DNA from 3 places in the Paenisporosarcina macmurdoensis genome. Region 2 is predicted to be linked to each of the others. Evidence: riboswitches for the same ligand, from Rfam matches in the RefSeq annotation. Region 2 holds a riboswitch; each other region holds the start of a gene.

Region 1 (4,227 bases), on a different contig from region 2:
TTTTTAAAGTAATGTTGCTATCAAAAAAATACTTCCAACTAATAAAACCAAGAAAACCCAACTACCTTTGTGTCCCATATTGATCGTCCAACCAATACCGAATCGCTTTTCGACGAGAATGCTCGGATCGTCTTTATTCACATAAAATAAACCGAACTTCCAGTATTGATCGTCATCCATATCAATGACATTTTCAGGATTGACATCTTGCTCTGCAACAGCGATTCTTGTACCGCTTTGCCCTACTTTTACAGTGTAGTACAGAACTGACCCAAGAATGATAACTAAATAGCCAATTGTAAAGCCTAACGTCACACTTGCAGACATGATTTCAGGATAGATGATTGTCAGCTGTAAGTACCCCATCAGTACAGTTTCGGTGATGGTCACGACAAATAATAACCAACTTGAATATTTTCGAAAAGCGAGTTGTTGCTGACGTGAACGTTTCTTGTGTCGAACTTGAATTTTTGCGCCTGATTGTTTCATCGCACCGTTGAAGAACAGCATCATCCCTTGGAGTAAAAGTGTAATCATTGGCAAAGCACTCACCGAACCCCAACTTTTTTCAGCGAATGCGTCTGCCTCACCACTTGGTCCCCAATGTGTTGGAATCTGATTGGGTAACGTATCGTATTGGCTTAACCCCAAGACACCTAAGCCAAGAGTGATTAACATTGGAATGATAAAGAAGAGGCTCGGTAATATTTTAAGTTGTTCACGAAATTGCAAGTCGACTACTTTTCGTTCACTTTGCCCTTCCGTCCACTTTTCATTTTTCTTCCAATTAGCTAATGAGATATGATTTTTAGCATAAAGTCCCATTGAAAAGATGAGCGCCCCAATTTGAGCAACCATGCCTGAAAAGACGATTTGTTCTTCAGCAGGACGGAACATCCATAGCCATCCGATAAAAATCACGATTATGAGGATTCCACTCGTTAAAATGAGTTGTGTATAGCGGTTTTTCATGTGTACTATTCGTTGGTCTTTGACATGAGTATCGGGAATGTATATCCCAAATGCCTCACTTTCTCTTAAAAACTTTGGTAAGAAAGCTTGAATGGCAATAATGAAAATTAATATGACAATAAAAATAATTGCGGCCATTACTTTTCCTCCTTCAAGTCTAAAGTTATTTCGTTTATTAACAGCTCAATTTCAGCTTGAGTCAGTTGTAGACAAAGTGCTTCTGCAATGATTGGACGTAATTCTTTTTTCAAGCGGAGACGATCTAGTTCAGATGCTTTTCGAACTCCATTTTCATGAATGAATACTCCTTTTTTCTGTACAATTCGGATAAATTCCTTCTCTTCTAAATAATGATACGCTTTGTTTACGGTATGCATGTTCATCCCAAGGTCTGCAGCAAATGCGCGAACAGATGGTAATGAATCACCCGGTTTCAAGCTACCTTTCGCAACACCTTCAATAATTTGTTGGGCCAATTGCAAATAGATCGGAACAGCCGAATTTGCTTCAATCTCAATAAACATATGTGACCACCTTTTGTTCTATTAACACTAGAACAGACTTGTTATATACAATATAGAACAGAATTTGAAATTTGACAAGTTTTGTTAAGGAAAAGCTGAATTAATCGTTACATATTATGGAAGACGGATGGCACTATTTAAATAAAAAATGGATATTTATGTTAAAATAAACATAAGATTGCGAAGGTATTCACTTCAACCGTCGCGGGTTAGTTGAAGTATTACTCATAGGGGGTGCTTGGTTTGAATAATCGTCAAGAACATCCAAAAGAAAAAAGAGAGAGATTAAGACAACAAGAACTTAAAAGAAATCCGGGCGGTGCATTAAGAGATGGATTCAGTCGAGGTGAAAATGGAAATTTAACAGATTTAGTTGGTGACTTAGGCTGGAAAGGAACAGGATTATTAATAATTGTATTACTAGTTGGATATGTACTTTACAAATTATTATTTTAAATCTCATTCTTAGTTTCACCAGTCAAATAATTTAACTAGTAACTTTACAGCTCTTATTCTTTTTGTTTACAACACCTTTTTCGTGCGTTACAATGAAGCCGTTCTTTAACATTTAAACAACTACATACGATTACTGCACTAGGGGTGCTATATTTTGGCTGAGATGAGAGCATTAGCTCCGATCCCTTAACACTCGATCCAGGTAATACTGGCGTGAGGAAGTGCGGCGACTTTTGCCCAACTCTTATTTTGAGCAAAACAGCTGCATTCCACGTCGAATGTGGCTATTTTTATGTTCAAAAACAGTGATTTAGGGATAATTTTTTCGCTAATCACACCAATTAAAAGGAGGAGATGGGAATGGAACAAGTGTTTAGTTGTGGAACAAGTCCAATAGTGGGGTTGCGATTTTCGCTTCATCCAATGGCAGACAATTTTATTGAGATTATTAAAGGGGCTTTGCGTGAAGCGGATACATCAAACGTCTGGATGCACACGGATGACGTCAGCACAGTCATGCGCGGCAAGCAAATTCACGTCTTTGATACAGTCAGAGCGATTGTTTTATATGCAGCAAAAACTGGAGCACATGTGGCATTTAACGGGACCTTTTCGATTGGTTGTCCTGGGGATTCTGCGGGAGATGTGTTTTTAGAGAAAGATGACATTTTGTTAAATGAACCTCAAATTCGTGAGATCAAACAATATGTATCATCCCAGTTTGCGCTCTATCCAATGAATAACCCCGACTATATGTCGGTCATTTATACAGAAGTAGCTCGTGCAAAAGAACATGGCGTATTTAATGAGTCGATGCACTATGCAAGCGGACTCCATGGCGATATCCACCAGGTATTTACGTTCCTTGAAGAATCGTTCACTCATGCTCGTTCGGACCAATATAAACACTTGGTGATGACTGTAAACATGAGCATCAACAGCCCTTCTCATAAAGGAGATGCGTAGCATGTTGAAGTCATGGAAACTGAAAGAAGTCGTCTTAATGTCCGTGTTTGCCGTTGTATTTGCGGTCGTGTATTTACTATTTGTCCAAGTCGGTAACATTTGGGCGGGTGTGATTGGTCCAATTGCGTATGAATGGATGTTTGGAATTTGGTTTATTGTTTCGATTATCAGTGCGTACATCATTCGTAAACCAGGTGCTGCTTTGTTGTCAGAAACGATGGCTGCCATGATTGAAGTGATGATTGGTAATGCAGTTGGTCCTCGTTTGATTTTATCGGGACTTGTTCAGGGACTAGGTGCGGAAGCGGCATTTGCTGCAACTGGCTACAAGCGTTATAACTGGTGGGTACTTTGTTTAGCAGGTGTCGGTTCCGCAGTCTTTAGTTTTGCTTATGGCTTCTTGGTGTCTGGTTACGCGGCTCTCGATCCATCTTTATTAGTGTTAATGTTTACGCTTCGTGTCATCAGTGGAGCTGTTATTGCTGGCTTAGGTGGTAAGTATTTATCGGATGGTTTACTCGCTACTGGGGCCCTTCGTGGTTATGCCATTTCTCGTGATGCAGGTAGAAATCACAAGATAAAAGGTGAGGTTATTGGTTAATTCCCTTCTCACAAAAACAAATGTTATAACTCAAGAAACTCCGGTAATCATTGATTTTAAAGGTGTTACTTTTCAATTTCCAGACGATGAATCTCCCGTTTTCAGAAACATTTCATTCTCCATTCGAGCTGGTGAACGTGTCGCTTTATATGGTCCAAGTGGATGCGGGAAAAGCACCTTATTGTATTTAATGAATCGCTTGTATCCTGACAATTGCGATGGTGACCTTGAAGGTTCAATCACACTTTGGCAACGTGATGCTGCAAGTTTTGCACCTGGTGAAATCAACCACCGTATTGCTACTGTGTTTCAAGATCCAGATACACAGTTCTGTATGCCCACAGTTGAACAGGAAATGGCTTTCACATTAGAAAACTTGCATGTTCGTCGACCAGAAATGGAGACCCGCATCATGGAAACTCTTGAAATGACGGGACTTACAGCATTCCGTAAAACGACCATACAAACTCTTTCTGGGGGAATGAAACAACGCGTGGCAACAGCGTGCGCGATTCTCATGCAACCAGAAGTGTTGTTACTCGATGAACCACTTGCCCATCTAGACCCGCTAACTGCACAACAATTTGTGGAGTGGCTCGATACCTTGAAATGGCCATATCCATTAACTATTATCGCCGTCGAGCACCAACTTGATCTATGGGGAACTTTTTTTGATCGTGCCATTCACGTCCATGCATCAGGAGACCT
Region 2 (4,227 bases):
GTGCCGTTATGCTTGCAGGCATTATATTTATGAAGAAATCAATGCGCAATTCTAGCTCATCACCAAAAAGCGTACAAGGTTAATCATTCACTACTATTTAATTAAGAAAAACCGTGCAAAGTGCGACAGGTACTTTTAAGAAGTGTAACCATAGTAGCCTGTTAATTTTCGCTACGGTGGACGCTTTTCGCGGGCATGGCTTCAGTCTCCTCGTCACTGCAAAAACATGTGCTCCTGCGGTTACTCGTCGCAAAGATATCGGACGAATCACAGTTCGTCCAATATCTTTCCAGCGGGATCAGCGGGTCAGGTGAGACCCCGCAGATCGCGAAGTGACCGAGGAGGCTCACCGACCGCCCCGCGGAAAGCGTCCGCCTGTTTCTGCATCGCTACGCTAGCTTCGAAACATGAAAGGGCGTTGAAACGGAAATCAACAATAGTAATGAATCATCTTTTTGACCAAAGGACCTGAAACACTGGGTTTATGGAATTAAAATTATATACTTTCTTATCTTCTAAGAAAAAGCGGAAAGCGCCTTCTAGCTCGACACTGGCGCTAGAAAGATGAAAAGTGAAATCGTCTTTCTGACCCCATTAAGGTGCCCCGCGAGCTGGCGCTTGGGGCTAGACATAGCTACGCCAAGTTAAAAGGTGTAGCTTGAAAAATCTTATACTTTCTAATATTTTTAAAAAACACCAACTGCGCAATCGCTCAGTTGGTGTTTTCGTGTTAATTGATTTTTGTAATTAAAATGGGTTCGCCTTTTGTGACGATGACTGTATGCTCAATTTGTGCGACCAGAGATTTGTCTGGCGTTAAAAATGTCCAGCCGTCTCCAGATTCCACGATATGTTCCGCTTTTTCAGAAATAAACGGCTCTACTGCTAAAACCATTCCTTCTTTCAAAATAGTTGGTTCCCAAGCATCATAATAATTCAGAATATGTTGGGGCGCTTCATGAAGAGATTTACCAATCCCATGACCTGTTAAGTTCATGATGACTGTATAGCCATTAAGTTTAGCTTCGCGTTCAACAGCTTTACCGATTTGGTTTAAGCGTGCACCTGCTTTTACTTTTAACATCGCTCGATCAAAAGAGCTTTCTGCGACTTCACAAAGTTTTTCTATTTTCTTATGGCCTTCACCAACAGCGAATGAAATGCCTGTATCTGCAAAATAGCCATTAAGAGATCCAGAAACATCAATGTTGACGAGGTCACCATCTTTTATTATGCGTGAACCTGGTATTCCGTGCGCAACTTCTTCGTTTACACTAATGCAAGTGAAACCAGGAAAATCATACTCCCCTTTAGGACCTGAGATTGCTCCTGTTTCTTCAAACATACGTCCGCCAAGTTCATCAATTTCTTTTGTTGTCACACCGGGTTTCGTTGCTGCACGCATTGCGTCGCGAATCTCAGCAACGATTCTGCCTATTGTTTTTAACGACTCAAAGTCTTCAGTTGTTTTTGCAATCATATTCTTAAAATCCTTCTTTCTCAAAATATATATCCCATACTATACCATAAGAAAAGATGCTTTCCCATATGCCAGGACCATTCTGAACATTCAGGAAATCAATCTACTAGGTTGATTTATTTTATATACATTTTAACTCTTGTCTTTTAAGAGTATTAGATGATTTTCAAACGCCAGAAGACGCTTTCCGACCATTCAAGTCAGTTTATGTCCACTTGTTATCAAATGTACATGATAGCCAGTGAGCAACGCGTTACACCGTTTTATTTGGTTCAAGTAATCGTGGGGCAGCTAAGAAAAGTAATGAGCACACGAAAGCACTCAATAGAAATACTGGGATCATGTAAGTTGCATTATAAATAGTCGAGTACATAAATACATTAGCATCTTCAGCATACATGCCAAAGAAGAAAATACCGGTTATAACATGAATAACATAACGCAAGAACGAACCAATAAATACAGCAGAAACAATCGTGACTATCAATTTTCCACGTTTATTCTGTTGTGCATATTTAAAGTATTGTGATCGCACCAATCCTGCGAATCCAACTACACCATAAGCAATTAAATAATCTAGAATGACTTGCATAACTACAAAATTAAATGACAACGGGGTCACTGATATTAATCCTGAAACAATTTGCAACAGGCCAACTAGCAACCCAGTTATAACGCCGGCTAATGCCCCTCTGCGGAACGCCATTAAAACAATTGGAATCATCACTAAACTGACAGATCCCCCTTGCGGCATTTTAAAAGCAACAAAATCCAATACAAACCCCAACGCAGCAAAAATCGCAATCTCTACTAGCAGTAAAACTTTTTGATTTCTCATCTTTCTTCCTCCTTTTGCGATGTACTGCAAATCGCATGTCAGGGTGAAAAAAACCACAAAAAAACGACCTCAAGGACAGAGCCTGACGTCGTTGGAGTCGGTTTCTATCCACATCCCTGCGCAAGCATTAACTTACAGGTTCTAAGGGTTAGAACTTTTCTCGTTCACTCTCAGCCATTACAGGCTCCCCTTGTGGTACTTAACATCTAATTTTCATATTACGGGTTAATTGTACAGAAAGTGGGGAAAAGAAGCAAGAGGGTTCAGTAGTACTGTGACTTCTAGAGTCTCTATCAGTATACTGAGTATATAAAATTCAATAAGGATGTGAAGGTACATGATCGAATTGTTGAAAAATTTAGTAGCAATTAAAAGTGATACTGAGGATGGTGCAAATGAGGCACTTCGCTTTTGTTCTACATGGTTGGATCGTCATGAAATCACACATGAAATTATAGAGAATGAAGGACGATTAATGATTCACGCAGAAATAGGACAAGGTCCAACTACCATCGTTTGGAATGGCCATGTAGATGTAGTTCCTGGAAAAATCGAGCAATTTAATCCAGTTATTGATGGCGATCGCCTTTATGGTCGTGGATCAGCGGATATGAAAGCTGGCGTTGCAGCAATGATGGAAGCTTTTCGTCGCATTTCTTCAGCTAAAGAACAATTAAAACAGCGGATTGTTTTGCATATTGTAACGGATGAAGAAACAGGTGGAAGAAAAACATCAGGTCATCTCGTTGAGATTGGACGCTCGGGTGATTTTGTCATATGTGGAGAGCCCACACGTTTAAAACTAAGTGTGCAATCTAAAGGAATTTTACATGCTACTGTAACACTTTTCGGAAAGGCAGCACATGGATCCCGTCCTTGGGAAGGTACGAATGCTATTGAAGCTTCTTATGTGTTCCATGAGAAGTTAAAAACATTGCCATTCACTAAAGCAAGCAATGAATATTATGAATATCCTTCAATCAATTTGGCTAAAATTCAAGCAGGTGACCGTTATAATGTTGTACCAGATCAATGTGAAGTCAATTACGATATCCGTTTTGTACCAGGTCAAAATTGGGAAGATATTATCGAAGAAATGACGGAGCTTGCCCAATCAATTAATCCTAAAAATATCGTGAAACCTGGAGGTAAAACACCAGCAATTACGACAACTGAAGATAATCCTTTTGTTCAATCACTTGCAGTTGTAACAGCTGAAGTAACACAAAAAGATGCCGTGTTATTTGGACAGCATGGAGCCGCAGATACTCGCTATTATGCGAAGACGGGTGCTGGTGCTATTGAATTCGGCCCAAGTGGTGACGATTGGCACGGTCCTGGCGAATACGTGTTACTATCCTCTGTGGAACAATATGCAGATATTCTAACAAAACATGCATTAAGATGAAACCATTTGCATGGTGCACCGTATTAGTAGGTACTATCGTTTAGAGGAGGAGTAATTTTGGATAATCGCCGTGTATTATCCGCTTTATGTTATTTCAGTGTTTTATTTGCTCCATTTTTATTACCACTAATTGTGTACTTTATTTCACCTGATACTTTAGTAAAGCACCATGCAAAACGGTCTTTTTTATCACATTTGATTCCCGTCGCTTTAGGCGTTATAGGGTTTATTGTTTTAATGGTTAGTTCAGTAACCATGTATAGTACTATGGATTATTCGATTGCACCAACTGCGACTTCCTCTTTTGATTTCATGTCTGCAGGCATTCCTATATTGTTTATGTTGTTATATGGGATTTTGTCGATTGCTGTATTGATTTGGAACATTGTTCAAGGAATTAAAGTAATACAAGAGGTTTAGTAATTCTTACTTTCGGGAAATACACCACTATACAATAGTGATAGGAGCGATATATATGAAAATAGGTAACTTAGTTAAAAC
Region 3 (4,227 bases), on a different contig from region 2:
TGACGTAGCGTTAATTCAAGTAGATGATTATGCAGGAGAAGTACCACTGGAAATGGAGATCAACGAAACAGAAATCGGTTCTGAAGTTATTGCTCTCGGTAGTCCACAAGGGTTAGAAAATTCGGCTTCAATTGGTTATTTGACAGGGCTTGATCGATCATTTGAATCTGATTTTCAGTACGAAAATGTTTACCAAGTAGACGTGCAAATTTCTCCTGGAAGCAGTGGAGGACCTCTGCTTGATGCGAAAACAGGAAAAGTAATTGGCATTAATTCCGCTTTGCTGACAGCAGATCAATCAATTGGATTTTCCATTCCGTTGTATACGATGATGGACCTACTCCAAAGCTGGTCTGATTCACCGATGACTTCAAACGAAGTGGCTAGTATCTTTTCATTTTACGATGACTACGAGTATGATCCTGAGGCAAGTGCCAAGGCAGATTCTTACTACGAAGAGTATGTAGAAGAAGAGGAAGAGTATGTAGAAGAAGATTCTGAAGAGGTTACAGAAGACGACACGTATTATTTTGAAGAGGTAGGATTATCTGATTTTATTGTACATTTCCGAGATAACTATGAAATGGCTCTTTACTACGAAGACTTTTACTACATTGAAGACATGCTGCTATTCGAAAGTACTGCATATACCGAGATGGCTGACTACATTTACGAAGTAACAGGTCAAGGCATGATGTTTGAATTCACGTCAAATGAAGTAACGGACATTGTCATTGAAGAAGATTATGCAGTTGTTAGCACATTCGAAGTCTTTGATTTTATGAATGCAGCAGGTGAATGGTCGACGTATGAGAGAGTGAAAGATTATTCAGTCGTCATCGATGAATATGGTACGTATCAAATCACAGATATAGCTATTTATGACTGAGCAAAAGCTGTTGTTATTGTAGAACAAACAAAAGAGTTCAATTTCGCCTAGCACAAGAAAGCCGCAAGAGTGGGGAGATTGAGACCCACAGAAGGTATGTGGTTTTCAGGCTTGTTGGCTCATGCGGCCAGTGCAAAGGTACGATATACAGCAATATAGTTTATCTAAACCTAAGAATAAAGGAACTTCTATAGAAAAAAGCAGTTGAAGTCTATCTTCAAACTGCTTTTTCTTGTTATAGGATTATGACGATTTTATTGTGGAATCTTTTTATTTAAACAGATCATGTTTTTTAGTTTCGTAATGTTCAAGGAATTGGTCGAAGTCGTTTTCGTAGTCAGCGACTGTTTTGTGTTCAAGGTTATTCAGTGCTAGATCCTCGAAGGTTCTGAGTAATTCATATGCGGTTTTTAGTCGATTAATGTCATATTCTTTTATTTGTTCGCCACGCGCTTTCCGATGAACTTCGTATAACACCTTTTGGATGTCATAGTCAAAGTCGAACGTTCGGTAGGCTGCAGTTTCTCCAGCTGGGCGAATGTTTAACATAAATCCAGAATATCGAAGTAGCTGTTCGCCGAGTTCTTTTTGATTGCCGTCTTCTTCGTATTGCTCGATCATGTTCTGAAGAACTAGAGTAAGCTGAGCATGTTCGAGTGAATAATGTTTAAGCTGTAGTTTTTCAAAGTTGGCAGGTTGTTGGACGCTCCACATAATAGAAATGCCGAGCAGGATAGCCAGTAGTAAAGAAGTGAGTTTCCAGTTCATCATGGTGATACCTCCCTTGTTTTCCATTTTACAGGAAATTGATGAGAGATGTATAAAAATTTTAGACATGCAGAATGACAAGTTAGAATTTCTATATTTCTATTTATATCTTGAAACTTAGACAAATTTGTGTCACTGTTAATAGTGATAAAGCATTAAACGAATTTCATAATTGAAACATGTGGGGGGACCAGTGTTGCTGGTTGAGACCGTATCCTTAAGATACACACCCTTGGAACCTGATCTGGTTAACACCAGCGTAGGGAACATATTTAAACATTCTTGTTTGTGTTGATATGCGTCCTAGGTACCTACCTAGGGCGCTTTTTTTCATTCAAATAGAAGATGTTTAAGAGATTTGTCAGTATGCATGCCTCTTAGCACCTAGTTAGATGGATTTGGTGTGATTCTGCGTTTGTGAGAAAGAAGTTGGCTTTACTAAAAAATATGTTTCCTCCTTTCGTTCCATCGTTTAGTGCTCTCAACAGATTTAGAAAAGGGGAGAGAAAATGATGAAAAAATGGTTAGGATACCTACTAATTTTGATGATGTTAACAGCTTGTGGCAATACAGACGACGCTAGTTCTGGAACCAATGAAGCAAGCGAAAAGTTGAAGAAAGTAACAGTGGTTTTGGATTGGACACCTAATACGAATCATACTGGCTTATATGTAGCGAGAGACAAGGGGTTTTTTAAGGAACAAGGTCTTGATGTAGAAATTATTATGCCAGGTGAAGCTGGTGCTAATCAATTAGTAGCTTCGGGAAAAGCTGAATTTGGAGTTGGTTATCAAGAATCCTTAACAGAAGCACGTGTTCAAGACGTACCAATTGTTTCAATTGCTGCCGTGATTCAACATAATACATCTGGTTTTGCGTCACCTGCAGAAAAAGAGATACTTTCACCTAAAGATTATGAAGGCAAAGCATATGGTGGCTGGGGTGCACCAGTTGAAAAAGCAGTGATTTCTTCTTTAATGAAACAAGAAGGTGCAGATGTAGAAAAAGTTGATATGGTAAATATGGGTGATACAGACTTCTTTACAGCTGTAAAAAGAGATGTAGACTTTGCATGGATCTATTATGCATGGACAGGAATTGAAGCGGAACTTCGTGGAGAGAAATTGAATATGCAATATCTGACGGATTACTCAGATAAGCTAGATTATTATACACCTGTTCTAATAACGAATGAGAAGTTGATAGCAGAAAATCCTGATACCGTTCGTGCTTTTGTAACAGCAGCATCCCAAGGTTATGCATTCGCAATGGAACAACCAGAAGAAGCGGCGGAAGTTTTAATCAAGGCTGTTCCAGAGTTGGATCCAGAATTAGTTAAAGCAAGTCAAAAGTGGCTGTCTCCAAGGTATCAAGATGATGCATCCCAATGGGGAATTCAAGATAAAAAGGTGTGGGAAAACTACGCACAATGGATGAATGAAAATGGATTATTAGAAGGCAAACTAGATGTAGAAAAAGCCTTTACAAATGAATTTTTACCTAAAAAGGAGAATAAATAAATGATAAATTCTTTAGTTAGTATTCAAATCATCCCGAAAACAAATAATGGAGAAGATTCAATTCCATTTATTGAACAAGCCATTTCCGTTATACAGGATTCAGGAATACGCTATGAGGTGCATCCACTTGAAACCACAATGGAAGGTAATCTGACAGAAATTTTCTCCATTATCGAGAAAATGAATGAGCGAATGATAGAGGCTGGCTGTGTAAATGTTATTTCTCAAGTGAAAATCTTGTATCAGCCAAGCGGCGTATCGATGGATAAATTGACAGAGAAATATCGATGAGAAAAGTTTTCCAGAGAGGATGGAGACCATTATTGGTCCTCATCCTTTTATTAACAATATGGCAACTATCCTGTTGGTTATTCGACATACCAAAGTGGCTGCTGCCAGCACCTTCTGATATATGGACTGAAGGAATAGCAGGCTGGGCGACTTATAGTAATCATTTAGTGTCAACGATTAAGCTGTCTTTTATTGGGCTGTTGATTGGAAGTGGTGTTGGCCTTATTGTGGCAATCAGTTTACATCGTATACCAAAGCTTAGAGAAGCACTTTATCCACTTATTATTTTGTCACAAAATATTCCAATCATTGTGTTGGCTCCATTGTTGGTCATATGGTTTGGATTTGGGTTACTACCAAAAATCATTGTCATCACAATGGTTTGTTTTTTCCCAATCACGATTGCTGCATTGGATGGTTTTCGACAAACGACTGCTGAGCTTACGCATTATATGAAAATGGCTGGCGCATCAAAAAAACAGATTTTTTGGAAGGTAGAATGGCCATATGCGTTACCTTCACTATTTTCAGGACTGAAAATAGCTGCTACCTACAGCGTTATGGGAGCTGTAATCTCTGAATGGCTGGGTGCCAAAGAAGGAATTGGAGTCTTTATGACTCTTGCATCGTCTTCATTTCGCACAGATCGTGTCTTTGTAGCAATATTTCTCATTATGATTTTAAGTTTATTTTTCTTCGCAGTAATTTCTTCATTAGAGAAGTTAATCGTGAAAGGGAAACCTAAAGGAGAGGAAAATA

Evidence for each region. Region 2 has a riboswitch for thiamine pyrophosphate ahead of thiT (energy-coupled thiamine transporter ThiT). Riboswitches for the same ligand answer to the same signal wherever they lie in the genome.
Region 1: it holds a riboswitch for thiamine pyrophosphate, as region 2 does, so the genes downstream of both, ACFPYN_RS05010 (YkoF family thiamine/hydroxymethylpyrimidine-binding protein) here and thiT (energy-coupled thiamine transporter ThiT) in region 2, are expected to answer to the same signal.
Region 3: it holds a riboswitch for thiamine pyrophosphate, as region 2 does, so the genes downstream of both, ACFPYN_RS00350 (ABC transporter substrate-binding protein) here and thiT (energy-coupled thiamine transporter ThiT) in region 2, are expected to answer to the same signal.

What each region holds. Positions count from the first base shown of each region.
Region 1 covers NZ_JBHSRI010000004.1:17,601-21,827, reverse strand. The annotation lists gene ACFPYN_RS05025 (DUF1648 domain-containing protein) at 4-1,110, opposite strand; gene ACFPYN_RS05020 (GntR family transcriptional regulator) at 1,110-1,496, opposite strand; gene ACFPYN_RS05015 (DUF6366 family protein) at 1,740-1,952, shown strand; TPP riboswitch at 2,083-2,189, shown strand; gene ACFPYN_RS05010 (YkoF family thiamine/hydroxymethylpyrimidine-binding protein) at 2,313-2,918, shown strand; gene ACFPYN_RS05005 (ECF transporter S component) at 2,920-3,519, shown strand; gene ACFPYN_RS05000 (ABC transporter ATP-binding protein) at 3,512-4,227, shown strand, end outside.
Region 2 covers NZ_JBHSRI010000003.1:46,256-50,482, forward strand. The annotation lists gene ACFPYN_RS04155 (TspO/MBR family protein) at 1-83, shown strand, start outside; gene map (type I methionyl aminopeptidase) at 731-1,480, opposite strand; gene thiT (energy-coupled thiamine transporter ThiT) at 1,734-2,318, opposite strand; TPP riboswitch at 2,415-2,519, opposite strand; gene ACFPYN_RS04170 (M20 family metallopeptidase) at 2,656-3,726, shown strand; gene ACFPYN_RS04175 (DUF4870 domain-containing protein) at 3,784-4,146, shown strand; gene ACFPYN_RS04180 (hypothetical protein) at 4,202-4,227, shown strand, end outside.
Region 3 covers NZ_JBHSRI010000002.1:72,843-77,069, forward strand. The annotation lists gene ACFPYN_RS00340 (trypsin-like peptidase domain-containing protein) at 1-889, shown strand, start outside; gene ACFPYN_RS00345 (hypothetical protein) at 1,160-1,660, opposite strand; TPP riboswitch at 1,831-1,940, shown strand; gene ACFPYN_RS00350 (ABC transporter substrate-binding protein) at 2,170-3,177, shown strand; gene ACFPYN_RS00355 (thiamine-binding protein) at 3,178-3,468, shown strand; gene ACFPYN_RS00360 (ABC transporter permease) at 3,465-4,227, shown strand, end outside.